Regions from separate parts of the Solwaraspora sp. WMMD937 genome, predicted to be linked through region 2. Evidence: riboswitches for the same ligand, from Rfam matches in the RefSeq annotation. Region 2 holds a riboswitch; each other region holds the start of a gene.
What was found. Region 2 has a riboswitch for cyclic di-AMP ahead of O7621_RS04975 (NlpC/P60 family protein). Riboswitches for the same ligand answer to the same signal wherever they lie in the genome.

Region 1: another riboswitch for cyclic di-AMP. It lies ahead of O7621_RS07970 (hypothetical protein); the one in region 2 lies ahead of O7621_RS04975 (NlpC/P60 family protein).
Region 3: another riboswitch for cyclic di-AMP. It lies ahead of O7621_RS13895 (NlpC/P60 family protein); the one in region 2 lies ahead of O7621_RS04975 (NlpC/P60 family protein).
Region 4: another riboswitch for cyclic di-AMP. It lies ahead of O7621_RS26180 (hypothetical protein); the one in region 2 lies ahead of O7621_RS04975 (NlpC/P60 family protein).

What each region holds. Positions count from the first base shown of each region.
Region 1 is NZ_CP120738.1:1,873,471-1,877,653, reverse strand. Features, by position in the region: gene O7621_RS07980 (response regulator transcription factor) at 1-242, opposite strand, end outside; gene O7621_RS07975 (TrkA family potassium uptake protein) at 1,029-1,706, opposite strand; cyclic di-AMP (ydaO/yuaA leader) riboswitch at 1,963-2,098, shown strand; gene O7621_RS07970 (hypothetical protein) at 2,101-3,117, shown strand; gene O7621_RS07965 (glycoside hydrolase family 65 protein) at 3,192-4,183, opposite strand, start outside.
Region 2 is NZ_CP120738.1:1,123,695-1,127,877, forward strand. Features, by position in the region: gene dcd (dCTP deaminase) at 83-661, shown strand; gene O7621_RS04975 (NlpC/P60 family protein) at 822-1,760, opposite strand; cyclic di-AMP (ydaO/yuaA leader) riboswitch at 1,859-2,002, opposite strand; gene O7621_RS04980 (NlpC/P60 family protein) at 2,260-3,303, opposite strand; gene O7621_RS04985 (GPP34 family phosphoprotein) at 3,494-4,183, shown strand, end outside.
Region 3 is NZ_CP120738.1:3,195,964-3,200,146, reverse strand. Features, by position in the region: gene O7621_RS13905 (DUF5753 domain-containing protein) at 1-517, shown strand, start outside; gene O7621_RS13900 (DUF6232 family protein) at 565-1,101, opposite strand; cyclic di-AMP (ydaO/yuaA leader) riboswitch at 1,573-1,707, shown strand; gene O7621_RS13895 (NlpC/P60 family protein) at 1,751-2,677, shown strand; gene O7621_RS13890 (sigma-70 family RNA polymerase sigma factor) at 2,801-3,799, opposite strand.
Region 4 is NZ_CP120738.1:5,935,254-5,939,436, reverse strand. Features, by position in the region: gene O7621_RS26185 (glycosyl hydrolase) at 1-268, opposite strand, end outside; gene O7621_RS26180 (hypothetical protein) at 678-1,751, opposite strand; cyclic di-AMP (ydaO/yuaA leader) riboswitch at 1,819-1,949, opposite strand; gene O7621_RS26175 (cation diffusion facilitator family transporter) at 2,118-3,026, opposite strand; gene O7621_RS26170 (AAA family ATPase) at 3,072-4,183, opposite strand, start outside.

The DNA of each region.
Region 1 (4,183 bases), 750 kb from region 2:
AGCGCGGTGAGCACCAGGGCCGGTGTGGTGAGCCCGGCCCGCCGTCGGTGGCCGAGCTGGTGCAGTGAGTCGCCTTCCGGGAGGATCCGGTCGAGCACCAGGCAGTCGTAGTCGTTGATGCTCATGCTCAGGTCGGCCTGGCTCCAGTCGGCCGCCTGGTCGACGGCGAATCCGCCGGAGCGCAGCGCGGTGACGACGGCGCTGCGTACCTCGGGGTCGTCCTCGACCACCAGCACCCGCATGCGGGCGAGGCTAGCAAGCCGCCGTCACCAGCGCGTCTTTGACGAGGGGTCCACCCGAGGACGTGCACCGGTCGCCGTTGAGCAGGAAGTTCGTCGGTGGCGGGTTGCTCGCCGAGTAGCTAGCCGGGCACCACCGCGCCGGCGGCGCGTGACCGGGTCGTCCGGTCGCGACCAGCTGATCGACCGACTGTGAGCTTGCCCACTACCTATCGACGAGCCTCGAACCCTTGCGGGACGACGGAAGGGCCCGGGCCGATCGTCACCGCAGACCGGGCGCGGCGGCCCAGCCACTGGCCAGGCCCTAATATACAACGAAGCCTGCCGATGCATCGGCAGGCTGGGCAGCGCTGTCGGACAGACCGGCGTCGCGGTCCTGACTTGTCGGCGATTCCCCGCCGTAACAATCGAGGACTAGCGTGGGGACGGGGAGGGCAACCCCCGTCCCCACCATCAGTTGCTAAACACGCACGAGCGGTCTGGCGTCCAGGTCGTGCGTGACGCGCGGGAGCCGGGCCACGCGAGTGGCTCTGGTTCCACCTCCTCTCGACAGGTGGTGCGCGGGCTGGCGGCGGAGTCCGGGCTTGGCCCGCCGCCAGCCCGGGGAGCTGTGCGGTTGACACGGTGATGTCGCCATCGCCGCGCCACGCGTCGACTACTTCAACGGGGGCACATCCATCGATGGAAGCGCTCCCATGCAGGGACTGTAGCCTGAGTCACGAGTTTGCGAAAGTCCAGCGGCTGATCAGCTCACGAAATGAAGGTGTGATGAGGCGGTCACGCCCATGTTCACCGGCCGAACTGCTGAACCGCCGTGGTCGCCCCGGCGACGATCAGCAGCGCATCCGGCGGGATCAACGTCTCAGGTCCCGCGTACCTCAGCTGCTGGTCCCGCTCCTTGATCCCGACCACCGTAATGCCGTACCGCTGACGTAGCCGGGACTCGGCCAACGTCCGGCCGGCGGCGTCCGGCGGGGCGCAGACCTTGGCGATGGCGAACCCGTCGTCGAACTCGATGAAGTCGAGCATCCGACTGGCCAGCAGGTGGGCCACCCGGTCACCCATCGCCGCCTCCGGAAAGATCACATGGTGCGCGCCGACTGAGGCGAGGATCCGGCCGTGCTTGGCGGTGATCGCCTTTGCCCAGACCTCCGGGACACCCAGTTCGGTCAGCGCCACCACGGTGAGGATGCTTGCCTCGACGTCCGAGCCGATGCCGACCACCGCGCGGGGGTAGTCGGCGACGCCACACTGGCGCAACGCCCGGTCATCGGTCGAATCCGCCTCGACCACCCTCGGCAGCCGCTCGGACCAGCGGTGCACCCGTTTGGGATGCTCGTCGATACCCAGCACGTCGTGGCCGAGGCGGAGCAGAGACTGGGCGACCTGACCACCGAACCGGCCGAGGCCGATCACCACCACGCTGTCGGCGTCCGGCGGCCCGACCGGGGAATCGTCATCTCTCACCGAGGATCCGTCCGACGCTACGACTTTCCCGCTTTTCCTCATACGCACTGTAGTCAGCCGCTAACCTCGGCGCAGCGATATCCCGGCCCCTGACGACTTGTCGTACGCCGCCGGACGCAGAAAGTGGACATCACCGAAAGTCGTTGCCTGGTAACGGATTTTTCCAGCTCAGTCAGGATTGTCGAGGTGTTGATGCCGGTGACCGATCCGGTAAGCTTGCCGGCGGTCTCCGCCAGGCGGCGCCCACCGGTGCCGGCGGTGACCGCCGCCCAATCACCCTCCGGGGTGAGCCGGGGAACCACGTTTCCACCGGGGTGAATCCGCGCCAGCGGTAGGGATCGTTCCGTCCCGAACCCGTCAGCTAACTCGGTCGGCGGCCAAGGAAAGGAACAGGATGACCGCACCCCTCCGCCGGCGGATTCCGACGGCTGCGGCGCTCGCCGCCGTCGCCGCCCTGCTCGCCGGCTTCGTCGTAGCGTCGCCGGCCGCCGCTCAGGATCCGGACGACGAAGGCGCCCCGCCACTGCTCAGCGAAGTGCTCGAATCGACCGGCCGAGGCTTCGTCGAAGCCAAGGCGGCGGTCGACGAGTCCCGCAAACGCCAGTTGAAGCTCAACCTCGAGTTGGAAAAGGTCGAGGAGCGGATAGCGGCGCTGACCCCACAGATCGGCCAGGTCGCCTCCAACTCGTACCGCCTCGGTCGGATCACCCCGGTGATGGTCCTGCTCAACAGCGCAGACCCGGACGCGTTGCTGGAACGCGCCGAAGGCCTGGACATGATCGCCATGCACGACAACAAGCGGATTCGGCAGCTCAACGAGGCCCGCGAACAGGCCGCCCGGGCGGTCGCCGCGATCGACGCCGAAGTGGCCCGCGAGGAACAGCAACTCGAGGCGATGGCCCGACAGAAGAAAGAGGCCGAAAAGGCCCTCCAACTGGTCGGCGCGGTCGCCACCAACGGGTTCGTCTCGGCCACCTCGCCGGTCGCCGCCCAGGCGCCGCGTAACTCGGACGGTTCCTGGCCGTCCCAGTCGTGCAGTCTGGACGACCCCACCACGAGCGGCTGCATCACGCCGCGCACCATGCACGCGCTGAACGAAGCGAAGAAGGCCGGCTTCACCCGCTTCGTCTCCTGCTTCCGCCCCGGTGGGCCGTTCGAGCACCCCAAGGGGCGGGCCTGCGACTTCTCCGCCCAGCAGCAGGGGTTCGGCGGCGACGCCTTCGGCGACGACCGGCTGTACGGCAACAACCTGACCGCCTTCCTGGTCCGCAACGCCGACAAGCTGGGCATCCTCTACGTCATCTGGTACCGCCAGTTCTGGTCACCGACCACCGGTTGGAGTTCGTACAGCGGTGCCGGCGGCGACCCGAACAGCGACCACACCAACCACGTACACCTGTCCCTGCTGTGACCACCTGACCTCGCTTCGCGCGGTGCCGGGCCGGGCCGGCACCGCGCGAAGAAACTGTCAGCCGGTACGCGCCGTCAGCCGGTACGCGCCGACCGGCGTACCGGTGACCGGCCGGTCGGCTGCTGCGGCGGCGGACCGACCGGATTGGCCGGCGGGATCGCCCGGGTGACCGGCTTGTCCGCAGCCACCGTGATCGGCTCGCCGTGGTGAGTGAGGTCAACGGTGGCGTTCGGGTCGACGTCACGCAGCGAATAGGTCACCTCGTCGTGTTGGACCGCCACCCGCAGCCGCAGGCCCCGCCACATCATGGCGAACTCCAGCCGGTTGATCCGCTGCGGCAACCGGGGAGCGAAGGCCAGCTCCCCGCCGTGGTCACGCATCCCCCCGAAGCCGGCGACCAGCGCGAGCCACGCCCCGGCCAGGGCGGCCACGTGGATGCCGTCGCGGGTGTTGCGGTTGATGTCGTGCAGGTCCATCAACGCGGCCTCACCCATGTAGTCGTGGGCGAGCTCCAGATGGCCGGTCTCCGCGGCGATCACCGACTGGGTGCACGCCGACAACGACGAGTCCCGCACCGTACGCCGCTCGTAGTAGGCGAAGTTGCGGGCCTTCTCCTCCTCGGTGAACGCGTCGCCCCGCCAGTGCATCGCCAGCGCCAGGTCGGCCTGCTTGACCACCTGCTTGCGGTACAGATCGAAGTACGGGTAGTGCAGCAGCAGCGGATAGTGGTCCTGCGGGGTGCCGGCGAAGTCCCACTCCTGGTGCCGGGTGAACCCGGCCGACTGCGGGTGCACGCCCAGCTCGTCGTCGTACGGGACGTGCATCGACAGCGCCGCGTCCCGCCAGGCCGCGGTCTCCTCGTCGTCGACGCCGAGCACCCAGGCCCGGTCGGCGTAGCGCAGCGCGCAGTCGGCAGCGGTCAGCAGGTTCCGCTGCGCCATCAGGTTGGTGTAGATGTTGTCGTCGACCACGGCGGTGTACTCGTCCGGCCCGGTCACCCCGTCGATGTGGAACCGGCCGTGCCGGTCGTGGTGGCCCAGCGAACGCCACAACCGAGCGGTCTCCA
Region 2 (4,183 bases):
CCGGCCACGCCGATCCGGGTACGTTCCGGCCAGGACACCGACCGCACGGTCACACCGGCCGCACGGTCGCTATCGTGTGACGATGCTCCTCTCCGACCGGGACATCGTCGCGGAGACCAAGTCCGGCGGCCTCTCCCTCGAGCCGTTCGAATCCTCGCTCATCCAGCCGTCGAGCATCGATGTCCGGCTCGACCGGTATTTCCGGGTCTTCAACAACCACCTGTACACCCACATCGACCCGGCCACCCGGCAGGACGATCTGACGTCCCAGGTCGAGGTGCCCAGCGGCGACCCGTTCGTCCTGCACCCCGGTGAGTTCGTCCTTGCCTCCACGCTCGAGGTCGTCTCGCTCGGCGACGGCCTGGCCGCCCGGCTGGAGGGCAAGTCGAGCCTGGGTCGGCTGGGCCTGTTGACCCACTCCACCGCCGGCTTCATCGACCCCGGCTTCTCCGGCCACGTGACGCTGGAGTTGTCCAACGTGGCGAACCTGCCGATCAAGCTCTGGCCCGGGATGAGGATCGGGCAGTTGTGCATCTTCCGGCTCTCGTCGCCGTCGGAGCATCCGTACGGGTCGGCGGTCTACGGATCCCGGTACCAGGGCCAGCGTGGGCCCACTCCGAGCCGGTCCTGGCAGCGGTGGCGCACCTGGCCGACCAGCTGAACCGGCTGGGCTGTCGGAGAGCCGGCGCACCGGCGACGGGGAGGCGAAAGGCGCCCTCCCAAGCCGGGGGGAGACATGGGAGGGCGCCTTTCCGGTGGCCGGTGCTGCCGCTTGACGGGGGGATCAGCGACACGCGCCAGGCCATGGGGAGGAGTGAGGTCTAGCCGGGCCTGCCGTAACTGTGCACACTCGAACCGATCTTGCGCATCTGCACCGGTTCGCCCGCCTGGGAGGCGTGCACGATCCAGCCGTCACCCACGTACATGCCGACGTGGGAGAGCCCGCTGTAGTAGAAGATGAGGTCACCGGGGCGCAGCTGGTCCCGGCTCACATTGGCGGTCACCTGACGCTGCCGGGCCGCGTTGTGTGGCAGTGAGACACCCGCCTGCCCCCAGGCGGCCAGGGTGAGACCCGAACAGTCGTAGCTGCCCGGTCCCGCTGAACCCCACACGTACGGCTTGCCGATCTGCGCACAGGCGAAGGTGACCGCCTTGCCGGCCGCACCGCCGGGGTAGGTCGCCGGGCAGGGCGCGGGACGCAGCGAGCCGAGGGTGTTGGTCGAGCCGTACGCCTCCAGGCGCAGGTCCTGCAACCGGTCAACCTCGGCGTCGATCTCCTTGGCCTTCGCCGCCAGCTGAGCCTCGGTGCTGGTCAGCTCGATGATCAAATCGTCCAGCGGAGCCTTCTTCGCGGCGTACTCGTTCTTGAGGTCGACGACAGCCTGCACGTCGCGGGCCTGCCGCCGGGCGAACTGGTCCAGCAGCTCGAGCTGGTCGGCGAGGTGGGTCGGCTTGCCGTTGGTCAGGATCGCGTTGAAGACCGACGGACTACCACCCTTGTACGACCGGGCGGCGAACTCGCTGACCCGGTCCATCGCCAGGTCGATCTGGATCTGCAGCGGCTTGATCTTCTTCTGCAGTTCGTCCGCCTGCTTCTTCTTGGCGGCGAGGTCTTGCCGTACGGCGTTGTGCCGTTCGATCGTCGGTTCGAGCTCGGCCCAGACCTCGTCGATCTGCGACTCGATCTCGGCGACGGTGGGCTGCGCCTGCGCCGGCGCCGCGACCAGCAGCAGACCGACGCCGGTGGTGGCGGCGATCAACGTGGTGAGTATTCGGCCAGGGTCGTGCGGCGGTTTTCGCCGATGGTCGCGGCCGGACCACCGGAGGTATCGCCGAGGGGCGCTCGTAGCCACCGGACTCCTTCTCCCCAGACCGCCTACCGGGTTAGCTGACGGGTTCGGGCGGAAAGGAGACGCCCTACCGCAGGTGGCCTGCGGATTCACCCCGAGAGTGCCGTGGGTCCCCGGCTCGCCGTCAGACGGCGATTAGGCGGTGTCAGGCCGAGGTCAACCCGGTTGGTTGACGTCCTCCCGACTCGACGATCCCCAAGGGTAGAGAGCGGTGTTCTCGCTACGCAAGCGAAAACATGGACTATCTCATTGAGTACGCAGACGATTGCGTATCGTGCATAGGCTGCCATCGTTCAAGCGTTCGAATTCTGCCGGGCGGACCGGCCCGTTCATACCGGTCCGCCCGTACGTTCGGCCGACCAACGCGCGCCACTCAGATTGCCTCGGCGGGCTGGCTGACCTGCTGCGATCAGCCGACCCGCTTGAAACCGGCGAGCGGCATGTTGTCGATGTTCTCCATCTGCACAGGCTGACCCGCGCGGGGAGCGTGCACCATCAGGCCATTACCGATGTAGATCCCCACGTGATGCAGATCACTGAAGAAGAATACGAGATCGCCGGGCTTGGCGTTGGCGCGGCTGACCGAACTGCCCTGATTCCACTGAGTTCCGGTGTAATGCGTGAGGCTGACACCGGCACTTGCCCAGGCGTACTGGGTCAGGCCGGAACAGTCGAAGGCGTTCGGCCCGGTGGCACCCCAGACGTACGGCTTACCGAGCTGTGCGCACGCGGTGCGGACCGCAGTTCCGGCGGCTCCGCCGACCGACACCGCCGGGCACGGGCCGGAGGCACCGGATCCGCCGGTGTAGCCGGTGGACTGGTACGCGGCGTTTCGCGCCCGTTCCAGGCGCTTGATCTCGGCGTCGATGGTCTTGCGCTGCTCGGCGAGCGTCTTGTCCTGTGCCTGCTGCTTCGTGATCAACTCGTCCAGCGTCTGCCGTTCAGCGAGATAGCGGTCGCGGGTCTCCAGAACGGCGGTGATCTTTTCCTGCCGACGCTTGGAGATCCGGTCCAGCACCACGAGCTGATCCGCCAGGCTGGTCGGTGATCCGGTCCGGAGGAGGGCGTTCAGCTCGCTCGACGGCCCGGTCCGGTAATAGCGGTTGGCCACCTCACCGATCTCGTCCGCCGCCAGGTTGGCCTGCAGCGACAGCGGGCGGATCTTCTCGTCGAGCGCAGCCGCCTTCTTCTCGTTGGCCTTGAGCTCGCTGTGCACCTTGTTGTACTGCTCGATGACCGGTTCCAGTTTCAGCCACTGGGCGTCCAACTCGGCTTCGATCTCAGCCAGCGTCGGCTCGGCGTGGGCCGGAACAGCCGGGATGACCAACGCAATTACGGCGAGCAACAGGGTGATCGCACTACGCCGCAAGAGCCGTAAAGGCCGATGCTCTCCGCATCGATTTCGGGACCCACTGTGACGATGGATGTGCGAGTTTACGAGCGCACGTGCCATTGGCAGCGACTCCTTCAATGGTTCGATCGCTGGGGCCTCACGGGCGGGGGTACGGAGGCCGACATCCGCAGCGGTCGGTGCATCACCTTATTGGAAAGCGCGGTGTTCGTTCAAGACCGCCTGCCGCCTCTGCTTCCCCGAAGCAACCGCTTCTCCTGCGGTCACCGGTCTGGGCGGTTAGCATGATGACATGGAATCGCTCAGCCTCGCGGAGGAGCTGGTCCTGCTCAGCTATGACGATTCCGGGACCGCGACCGTCGCTTCCCCAGAGCTCGACTACGCCGTCGCCGGGGCGGTGTTGTGCGACCTCGCCGTCGGCGGCCAGATTGCGATTGACGCAGACGGCCGGGTGCTGACCGACGACGATCCCGCCGGCGGGTACGCACCCGGCGATGCCCGGGGTCGAGGCCACGGTCGGGAGTTGCTCGACCAGGTCCGGACCAGGATTCAGGCCGAGCCTGGCCGCGCGACCCGCGACTGGGTGGTCGATCTGTCCCACGGTGTAGTCGACGAGGTACTCAACGGGCTGGTCGTCTCGGGGGTGCTCCGCCGGGAACGGGACCGGGTGCTCTGGGTGCTGCCCCGGCCCAAATTCGCTCCGCCGGACGGCGGCGAACCGCCCGCCGAGACGGAGACCCGGCGACGGCTGGCCGCCGCCGAGCGCGGCGCCGGACCGGTCGGACCACGTACCGCCGCGTTGGCCTGCCTGCTGAACGCACTCGACGTACCGAACGTCGCTGTTGCACAGCCCTTGGACGCGCGGCGCCGGCCGCCCGCAGTGCTCGGGCCGGCAGCCTGGCCGATCGCTGCGACCACCGACGTCGTCGCCGGGTACCGGGCGACGGTCGCCCGCAGCGTCTTCGCCGCTACCGATGTCGCG
Region 3 (4,183 bases), 2.1 Mb from region 2:
CCCCGGTCTGCTGCAGACCGAGGAGTACGCCCGCGCGGTGATCCCGGCCGACGGCCCGCACCATGTACCGGCGGCCGAGATCGAAGGGCGGGTGCAGATCCGGCTGGCCCGCCAGCACGAGGTGCTCTTCGGCGCCGATCCGCCGCAGATCGAGGTGATCATCGACGAGGCTGCACTGCGCCGGATGACCGGCGGCCCGCGGGTACTGCGCGAGCAGCTCCAGCACGTGGCGAAGATGTCGGCGGCACCTCATGTCACGGTCCGGGTGCTGCCGTTCGCCGCCGGAAGCAACACGGTGCTCGGGCCGTTCGTCATCCTGCACTTCGCCGACCAGGCCGACGCTGACGTGGTGTACGTGGAGAGCGCTCTGGTCGAGGAGGTCATCGACCGGGCCGACGAGGTCCGGCCGTACCAGCATGTCTTCGACCGACTACGGGCAGAATCCCTGTCACCGGCCGACTCGGTGGCGATGCTGCACGACCTCGCCCGTCGACTGGACGGGCGAGACGCGGGCTGATCGACGTCGACCAGCCCGCTGGCGACCGCAGCGGCGGTCGGACCCGCTCACCGCTGGTCGGGCACCCACGGTTCGATGGTGACCGGCTCGGACAGACCGGCCAGCCGGGACATTTCCCGGGCCCGCATCAACGCCCGGCTCACCTGGCCGTACTGGCGTTCGTCGTCGGTGCTGAACAGCAGCAACAGCAGTCCCTGGTGACGGCCCCAGAGTTCGTACGCCCGCGGCCGCAACCGGTCGCCGAGCCAGGCCACCGTCACCGGCACGAACGCGGCCGCCAGCATGGCGAGGTAGGCCCCAGCACTGACCTCGTCCAGCCCCCGGGTGTAGCCGACGGTCACCGCGACCGCCGCCAGGGTCAGGGCGGTCACCGCGATCACCCGGCCGGTGAGCCGGTCGCGGGCGCCTCGTGCGGTCCGGAGTTCGGTGAGGTCGCGGACGGCGAACCGCCGGCCGGCCACGACGAACCAGTCACCGGTCACGCAGATGCCGGGCTGCCGGTAGAAGGTCCGTCCGACACTGGAGCCGGACTGTGCGGGTACCGGGGAACCGCGTCGGGGTGGGGTCTGGCGAGTAGCACGCATAGCTGCCTCCGAAGGGCTCGTGCGGCGCTGACCTTGCGGGTCCATTGTGCGAACAGCAAGCTACTCGATGGAAGGTAGTCATTCTGCCACCTAGCAGAATGACGTACGGCAGGCCGCGTCCTGGATGGCGAACCAGACCTTTTGCGCCCATTTATCCCGATAGCTTACTGACGACAACCGCGTAGACCGACTAATGACGCATTATTCGCAATTGATCAGGCGCTGTCCAAGGACAACGCGCCGGAGTCAACCAGTCACCCGAGGGCAATAGGAATGTTGCCCAGAGCAGCCAACCGTCACATCAAGTAACTGTCAACGGCCTCCGGCCAGTTCCATGCCACGGATCACGATCGCAGCACTTTCCTGGTCGCAACCCTTGCGGCTAAGTTGGATCGGCTGGTCCGGTCGCCAGTCGCCGGGAAGCGGTGACGCCGGTCCAGTGCCGCCGAATCGCCGTCCCGAGATTATCTGACATTACAAACAGTAATCTCACGGTTGCGATCCGGGGACCCATCGGCAACTGGGGTGAATCCGCGGTTCACCGCGGTAGGGCGAACTTCCCGCCCGAATCCGTCAGCTAACCCGGTAGGCGGCTAGGAAGAAGGGTTCTGCGTTCTTGTCAACAGCGCGGATTCTGCTGCGCACCCTGATGCTGGCCGGCGTAAGCCTCGGCCTGGTGGTACCGGCGACCGCCGCGACCGCCCAGCCGACGGTCAGCGAACTCACGCAGCAGATCGACAAGGAATCCGAAGAGCTGGCCAAGGTCGTCGAGTCGTACAACCGGCTCAGGGAGGAGGCCAAGGCCACCCGGGCGGCGGCCGAGGAGATCGACGCCAAGCTCGGCCCGCTGCAAGCCGAACTCGCGGCAGCGCAGACCGAGGTCGGTCAGATCGCGGTCAACGCGTACAAGACCGGCGGGTTGAGCACCGCGACCGCCCTGCTCGACGGCACCTCCGGCAGCTTCATCCACCGGCTCGGCACCCTGGACCACCTGGCCCGGGACCGGCAGCAGCGACTCAGCGAGTTCACCAGCACCCAACTGACCTACCTGGCCGAGCAGGAGAAGCTGCAGGCGGCCCTGAAGAAGCAGGACGCCCAGGTCAAGGAGCTCGCTGACCGCAAGAAGAGCATCGAAGCGGACATCGACGAGCTGATGGACAAGCGGGAACGGGCCTACGGTGCCGCGAGCGAGACCGGCTCGTCGTACACCGGAACCGTCCCGTCGGTGTCCGGTGCCGCCGGCTCGGTCGTCGAGTTTGCGTACGGAGCCATCGGCAAGCCGTACGTCTGGGCTGCCAGCGGCCCGAACGGTTACGACTGCTCGGGCCTGACGCTTGCCGCGTGGCGTACCGCCGGCAAGAGCCTGCCGCACAACGCGGCGATGCAGTGGGACGTGGTCGCGAAGATCAACCGTGGCGCACTGCAGCCCGGTGACCTGGTGTTCTACAACGGTCTCGCCCACGTCGGCCTGTACGTGGGCGGCGGCCAGGTGATCCACGCACCCACCTTCGGCCGCACCGTCGAGCTGGCCAGCGTGGACATGATGCCGCCGTACGGCTACGGCCGGGTCCGCTGACCCGGTCGCTCGCCCGACGAACTGACGACGGCCCGGCATCCGCGCTTGCGGATGCCGGGCCGTCGTCAGTTCGTCGGTGGGTTGTCAGTTCATCGGCGGATCAGGTCGCCTGCCGCCGATTCGTCAGGCCGCCTGCAGCCCTTCCGCCCGGGCCAGCTCCCGCAGCCGGCCCAGTGCCTGGATCTCCAGCTGCCGGATGCGCTCCCGGGACAGCGAGAAGCGCGAAGCGACCTCGGTCAGCGAGTGCTCTCGCCCGTCCTCCAAGCCGTACCGGGCCCGCATGATGCCGGCGGACCGGTCGTCCAGGTGGTTGAGCAGGCCCTCGATCCGCTGCCGCTCCAACCCGGTGAGCACGATGTCCTCCGGCGACGGTGCGTCACTGTCGGCCACCAGGTCGCCCAGGTTGGTATCGCCGTCGTCGCCGACCGGGGTGTCCAGCGACACCGTGTCCTGCGACCACCGCACCAGCTCGTGCACCCGCTCGACCGGCACGCCGAGCGAGGCGGCGATCTGCTCCGGCTCCGGGTCCGAACCGAGCTCGCGGGTCAACTGGCGGGCTACGTTGCGCATCCGGTTGACGTCCTCGACCAGGTGCACCGGAAGCCGTACGGTCCGCTCCTGCTGGGCGATCGCCCGGCTGATGGCCTGCCGGATCCACCAGGTCGCGTAGGTGGAGAACTTGAAACCACGCTCGTAGTCGAACTTCTCCACCGCGCGGACCAGACCGGTGTTGCCCTCCTGGATCAGGTCCAGCATCGGCATCCCGGACCGGACGTAGCGGCGGGCGATCGACACCACCAGACGCAGGTTGGCCCGGATGAACAGGTCCTTGGCCCGTTCACCCTCGACGACCAGCCGCTCCAGCTCCTCGCGGCTCACCCCGGCCCGCGGCATGCCCTGCTCCAGCAGGTGCTCCGCGTACAGACCGGCCTCGATCGCCTTGGAGAGGTCGACTTCCCGGGCCGCGTCGAGCAGCGGCGTGCGGGAGATCTCATGCAGGTAGACGCCAACGAGGTCCCGCTCCTCGGCTACCTCGTCGGTCCGCAAAGCCATCGTCTTCTCCACGTTGCTCACGGTCCCCTCGTTAACCCCACGTCGTGCCCTGTCACCTGCGATGCGCATCTCCATCAGCCTCTCCCCCGTCACGTCCGCCTCCGATCCGGCGAACCTGATGTGGCAGGCCCCGCCGTATGGCGCCGACACCTGCACAACAGATGAGACGCGTCAGGGATTCCGTCTCGTGAGTCGAAGCTGACACGATTGCCTGAATAATTGCTGTGAACAGGATTGGCGTTTCCTGCCAGGCTCCTCGATCGCCGCGCTGCGTCGGGCCGGCCGACTGCCCGATTCACTGAGGTCGGTGGGGTGTGGCAGGCTCCCAGCACACCACGACACCGGGCAGGGCGCAGCGATTCCCGTCACTACCCCTCCTGCGATCCTCGTCACTGCCCGCCGGTTGGTTGGTCCTGGCCGACGCCGGTTGGTTGGTCCTGGCCAGGAGTACGG
Region 4 (4,183 bases), 1.8 Mb from region 2:
ACCACCAGTCGTTGGTGGGCACGGCTCCGCCGGGGGCGTTGCCCGTCACGTACTGGCGGGGGTTGGCGGAGATGTTGCCGCAGGCGGTCGGGGCGGCGGCGCCCGCCGGGCGGGTGGTGGTGTAGCTGCCGGCACCGACGGTGGCGGCGTCGGCGGTGCGCAGTACGCCGAAGATCAGTCCGGTCGCGGCCAGCGCTGTCACGGTGGTGGCTGCCAGGATCCGGCGCGGCGTACGACCTGTTCGCGCGCCATGGATCGACAGGTTCATGGTGCCTCCGGGTTGGGTCGGGCGCGGTCCACGATCGCGAAAAATTTCACGCCCATTAATGAGTTATTGCCAGGAGGTCATCAGAGATGCGGGCTTCTGTCAATATCCCGACATGAAGTTTCGTGTATCCGGTACGGGGTCGTGGCTGTCTGTTGACAGCCGCGCCGGTGCTGCTATATACCTCTCTCTGAGAGCGCTCTCTCGGCTTCGTGGGCTGCATGTGCTCTGGCGCGAGCCGGGTGCGACTGCATGGCGGTAGAGCGCTCTCGCGTGGTTGCCGGTGACCGTCGGTAAATATGCCGATCGGTCTGCCGCTGTTGCGTAAATGACGCCGTACGCTGATTCCGCCGCGAATAGAAAACGGGGGCGGACGGCCACCGACGTGGCCGTCCGCCCCCGATCGCGGACGTCAGTACACCGACAGGTGTACGTGGTTGGTGTGGTCGCTGGACGGGTCGCCACCCGCACCGCTGTACGTCTTCCAGCCGCTGCTGGGCAGCCAGATCCGCTTGTACCAGATCACGTAGAGCACACCGAGCCGGTCGGCGTTGTTGATGTAGTAGTTCGCGAGGTTGTCGCCGTAGCTCTTGTCGCCGCCGGTCGCCACTCCACCGAAGCCGTTGGGCTGGGCGGCGAAGTCACACGCCCGGCCCTTGGGGTGCTCGCCGGAGCTGCCGTTGCGGAAGCAGGACACGTAGCGGGTGAAGCCGGCAGCCTTCGCCTGGTTCAGCGCGTGCAGCGTACGGGGCGTGATGCAGCCGGAGGTGGTGGGGTCGTCGACGTTGCACGACTCGGCCGGCCAGGAGCCGTTCGCGTTGCGCGGAGCCGGGGTTGCCGACGCGCTGGATGACCCGGAGCTGGATGACCCGGAGCCGGAGGACCCGGAGCCGGAGGACCCGCTGGCGGCGGCCCGTTCGGCCTCCTCCGCCGCCTGCTGCCTCGCCCGTTCCTCCGCCTGCTTCTCGGCGGCGACCGCGACGGCCAGGGCCCGCTCCGCCTGGTTCCGGCGCTGGTCCATGATGGTGACCTGCTTCTGCTGCTCCCGGATCTCGTGCTCGATCGCGGCCTTGGACCTGGTCACCTGGTCACGGGTGCGGTACAGCTCGCGGAGCTGCTTCTCCTCGTTGGCGGTCACCGCGCTCAGCGCCGCCGCCCGGTCGATGAATCCTTCCGGCGAGGTGCTGTTGAGCAGCGCGGAGACTGGGCCGAGCCGGCCGTTGCGGTACGCGCGGTCGACGATGTGCCCAACGTTCCTGTTCCGTTGCTCCAGTTCGGCACCGACCGTGTCGAGCTGCTCGGACAGCTTCTTCTGCCGGTCCTTCGAATGGTTGAGCGCCGCCTTGGCGTCGATCCAGCCCTTCGAGGCCGCATCGAGCTCCTTGCGCAGGCTGTCGGTGCCTCCCTCGTCGTCGACCCGGTCGGGCCGGTTGGCGGGCAGGGCGGCTCCGGCCGGCGAGCCGATCGGGGTGCCGGTGACGGCCATCAGGGCGGCGGTCAACGCCGCCAATAACGCGGACCGGGTTTTTCTGTGTACTGTGCGCGACACTGTGCATTCCTTCCGTCAGCCGCCGACCGGGTTAGCTGACGGGTTCGGGACGGAAGATCCCTACCGCGTGACGCGGATGCACCCCAGGTACGTGGTTCCCCGGCTCGCCGTACGGCGATTAGGCGACGGCCTCCGCGGGCGCCGGAGGGGCGCCGCCCGAGCGGAGACCGGGGCCGAGACTACCGGCTCCCCGGGTCGTCGTCCCGGTATCGATAGCCATGTTATGTCTGGAAAAATCAGAAATATACGTATATCGTAGCTGTGAACGTCGCGGGAAGGTCACGAAACTTAAGCATCTGCTAATCACCAGTCGGCCGGTCCGCAGGAGTCGGCGGGGGCCAGTGGCTCGATCTGCAGCGTCGCGTGCTCGATACCGAACTCGTCGTGCAGGGCCGTCCGGGCGTCCCGCAGCACCGTGCCGACATCGGCCGACGGGGTCACGGCCAGGTGTGCCGAGGCCACCTCCATGCCCGGGGTGAGCGTCCAGACGTGGAGGTCGTGCACGTCGCAGACGCCCGGCACGATGGCCAGCCGGCGGTGGACCCGGGCGACCTCCACATGCTCCGGCGCCGCCTGCACCAGGATGCGCAGCGCGGCCCGGGCCAGCCGCCAGGTGCGCGGCAGGATGAACACCCCGACACCGACGGCGACCAGCGGGTCGGCGTACCACCAGCCGGTGGTGGCGATCACCGTGGCGGCCACCAGCACCCCCACCGAGCCGAGTAGGTCGCCGAGCACCTCCAGGTAGGCGCCACGCACGTTGAGGCTCTCCCGGGCTCCCTGGCGCAGCAGGGCGAAGGCGACGATGTTGGCGAGCAGGCCGGCGACCGCCACCACCAGCATCGGGCCGACCGTCACCGGCTCTGGATCGGCGAACCGGCGGGCCGCCTCCACCAGGACGTAGAGCGCGACCCCGGCGAGCAGTACGGCGTTCGCCAGCGCGGCCAGCACCTCGAGGCGGTAAAGGCCGAAGGTGCGCTGCGGCTCCCCGGCCGGTCGTCGGGTAGCGGCGATCGCTGCGAGCGCCATGCCGATGCCGAGCACGTCGGTGAACATGTGCCCGGCGTCGGACAACAGTGCCAGGGAACCGGTCGCGAGCGCGGTGACCGCCTCGACCACCATGAAGACCGCCAGCAGGACGAAGGCGGCCCAGAGGCGCCCGTAGTGTCGCTGACCGGTGCTCCCGGCACCGTGATCGTGTCCGACTCCCACGCCTGCCACCCTCCGTTGCCCGGCGTTTCGTCAGCAGAATAATGCTCACATAGCAATATGTGCAATCGACTCCGGGTCGAGGTCGATGGTGACCAGCCGTTGCGTCGCCCGGGAGAGCGCGACGTAGAGCGTGCGCACCCCGGCCTCGGACTCGGCACGGATCTCCTCGCCGGCCACCAGCACCACCGCGTCGTACTCCATGCCCTTCGCCTGCAGGCTCGACACCACCTGTAGCCGGGAGGTCGCCAGCTCGCCGAGCCAGCCGGCGACCTCGTCCCGCCGGGCCACCGCTGCGATGACGCCGACCGTCCCCTCCACGGCGGCCAGCATCTCAGCGGTCGCGGTACGGACCGCAGCCGGCAGCACGGCCGCAGCTACCCGGTCCCGGCGCGGCACCACCCCGGTCGACCGGACCGCCGTCGGCAACGGGGCGTCCGGAGCGACCTCGCGGATCACCTCGGCGGCCAGTTCGAAGATCTCCGCCGGGTTGCGGTAGTTCGTAGTCAGCTGGAATTCCCGCTGCGGCCGCCGCCCCAACGCCCGGTCCCGGGCCTGGGCGAGCTCGGCCGGATCCCCGGTCCACGCGGTCTGCGCCGGATCCCCGACCACCGTCCAGGAGGCGAGCCGGCCCCGGCGCCCGATCATCCGCCACTGCATCGGCGACACGTCCTGCGCCTCGTCGACCACCACGTGGGCGTACTCCCGGTAGTCGGCCGGTCGCTCCCGGGCGGCGGCACGGGCCGCCCGATCCCGGTCGGCGAAGGTCGTCACCTCACGCACCCCGCCGGTCACCTGGAACGGATCCCGGTGCCGGCGGCGGGGCTGCGGTGGCCGGCCGAGCAGTTCGTCCAACTCGTCCAGCAGCGCCACGTCCGCAATCGTCGGCCCGTTGTCCGCCAGGTCACCGAACGCATCGGCCAGCACCGCGATCTCGGCCGGGTCGAGCACTCCCCGCGCGTACCGACGCAGCCGGTCCGGCCGAGCCAGCCAGCCCAGCACGTGTCGCGGCAGCAGCCGGGGCCACCAGGCCCGCAGGAAGTCCCGGAAATCGTCCCGGTCCGACAACTCGTCCTCGAACTCGGCCTGGCCGGGCAGCCGGGCCGGGGCCACCAACTGCCGGGCCTGCGCCCACAACGCCTCGAACAACCCATCGATAC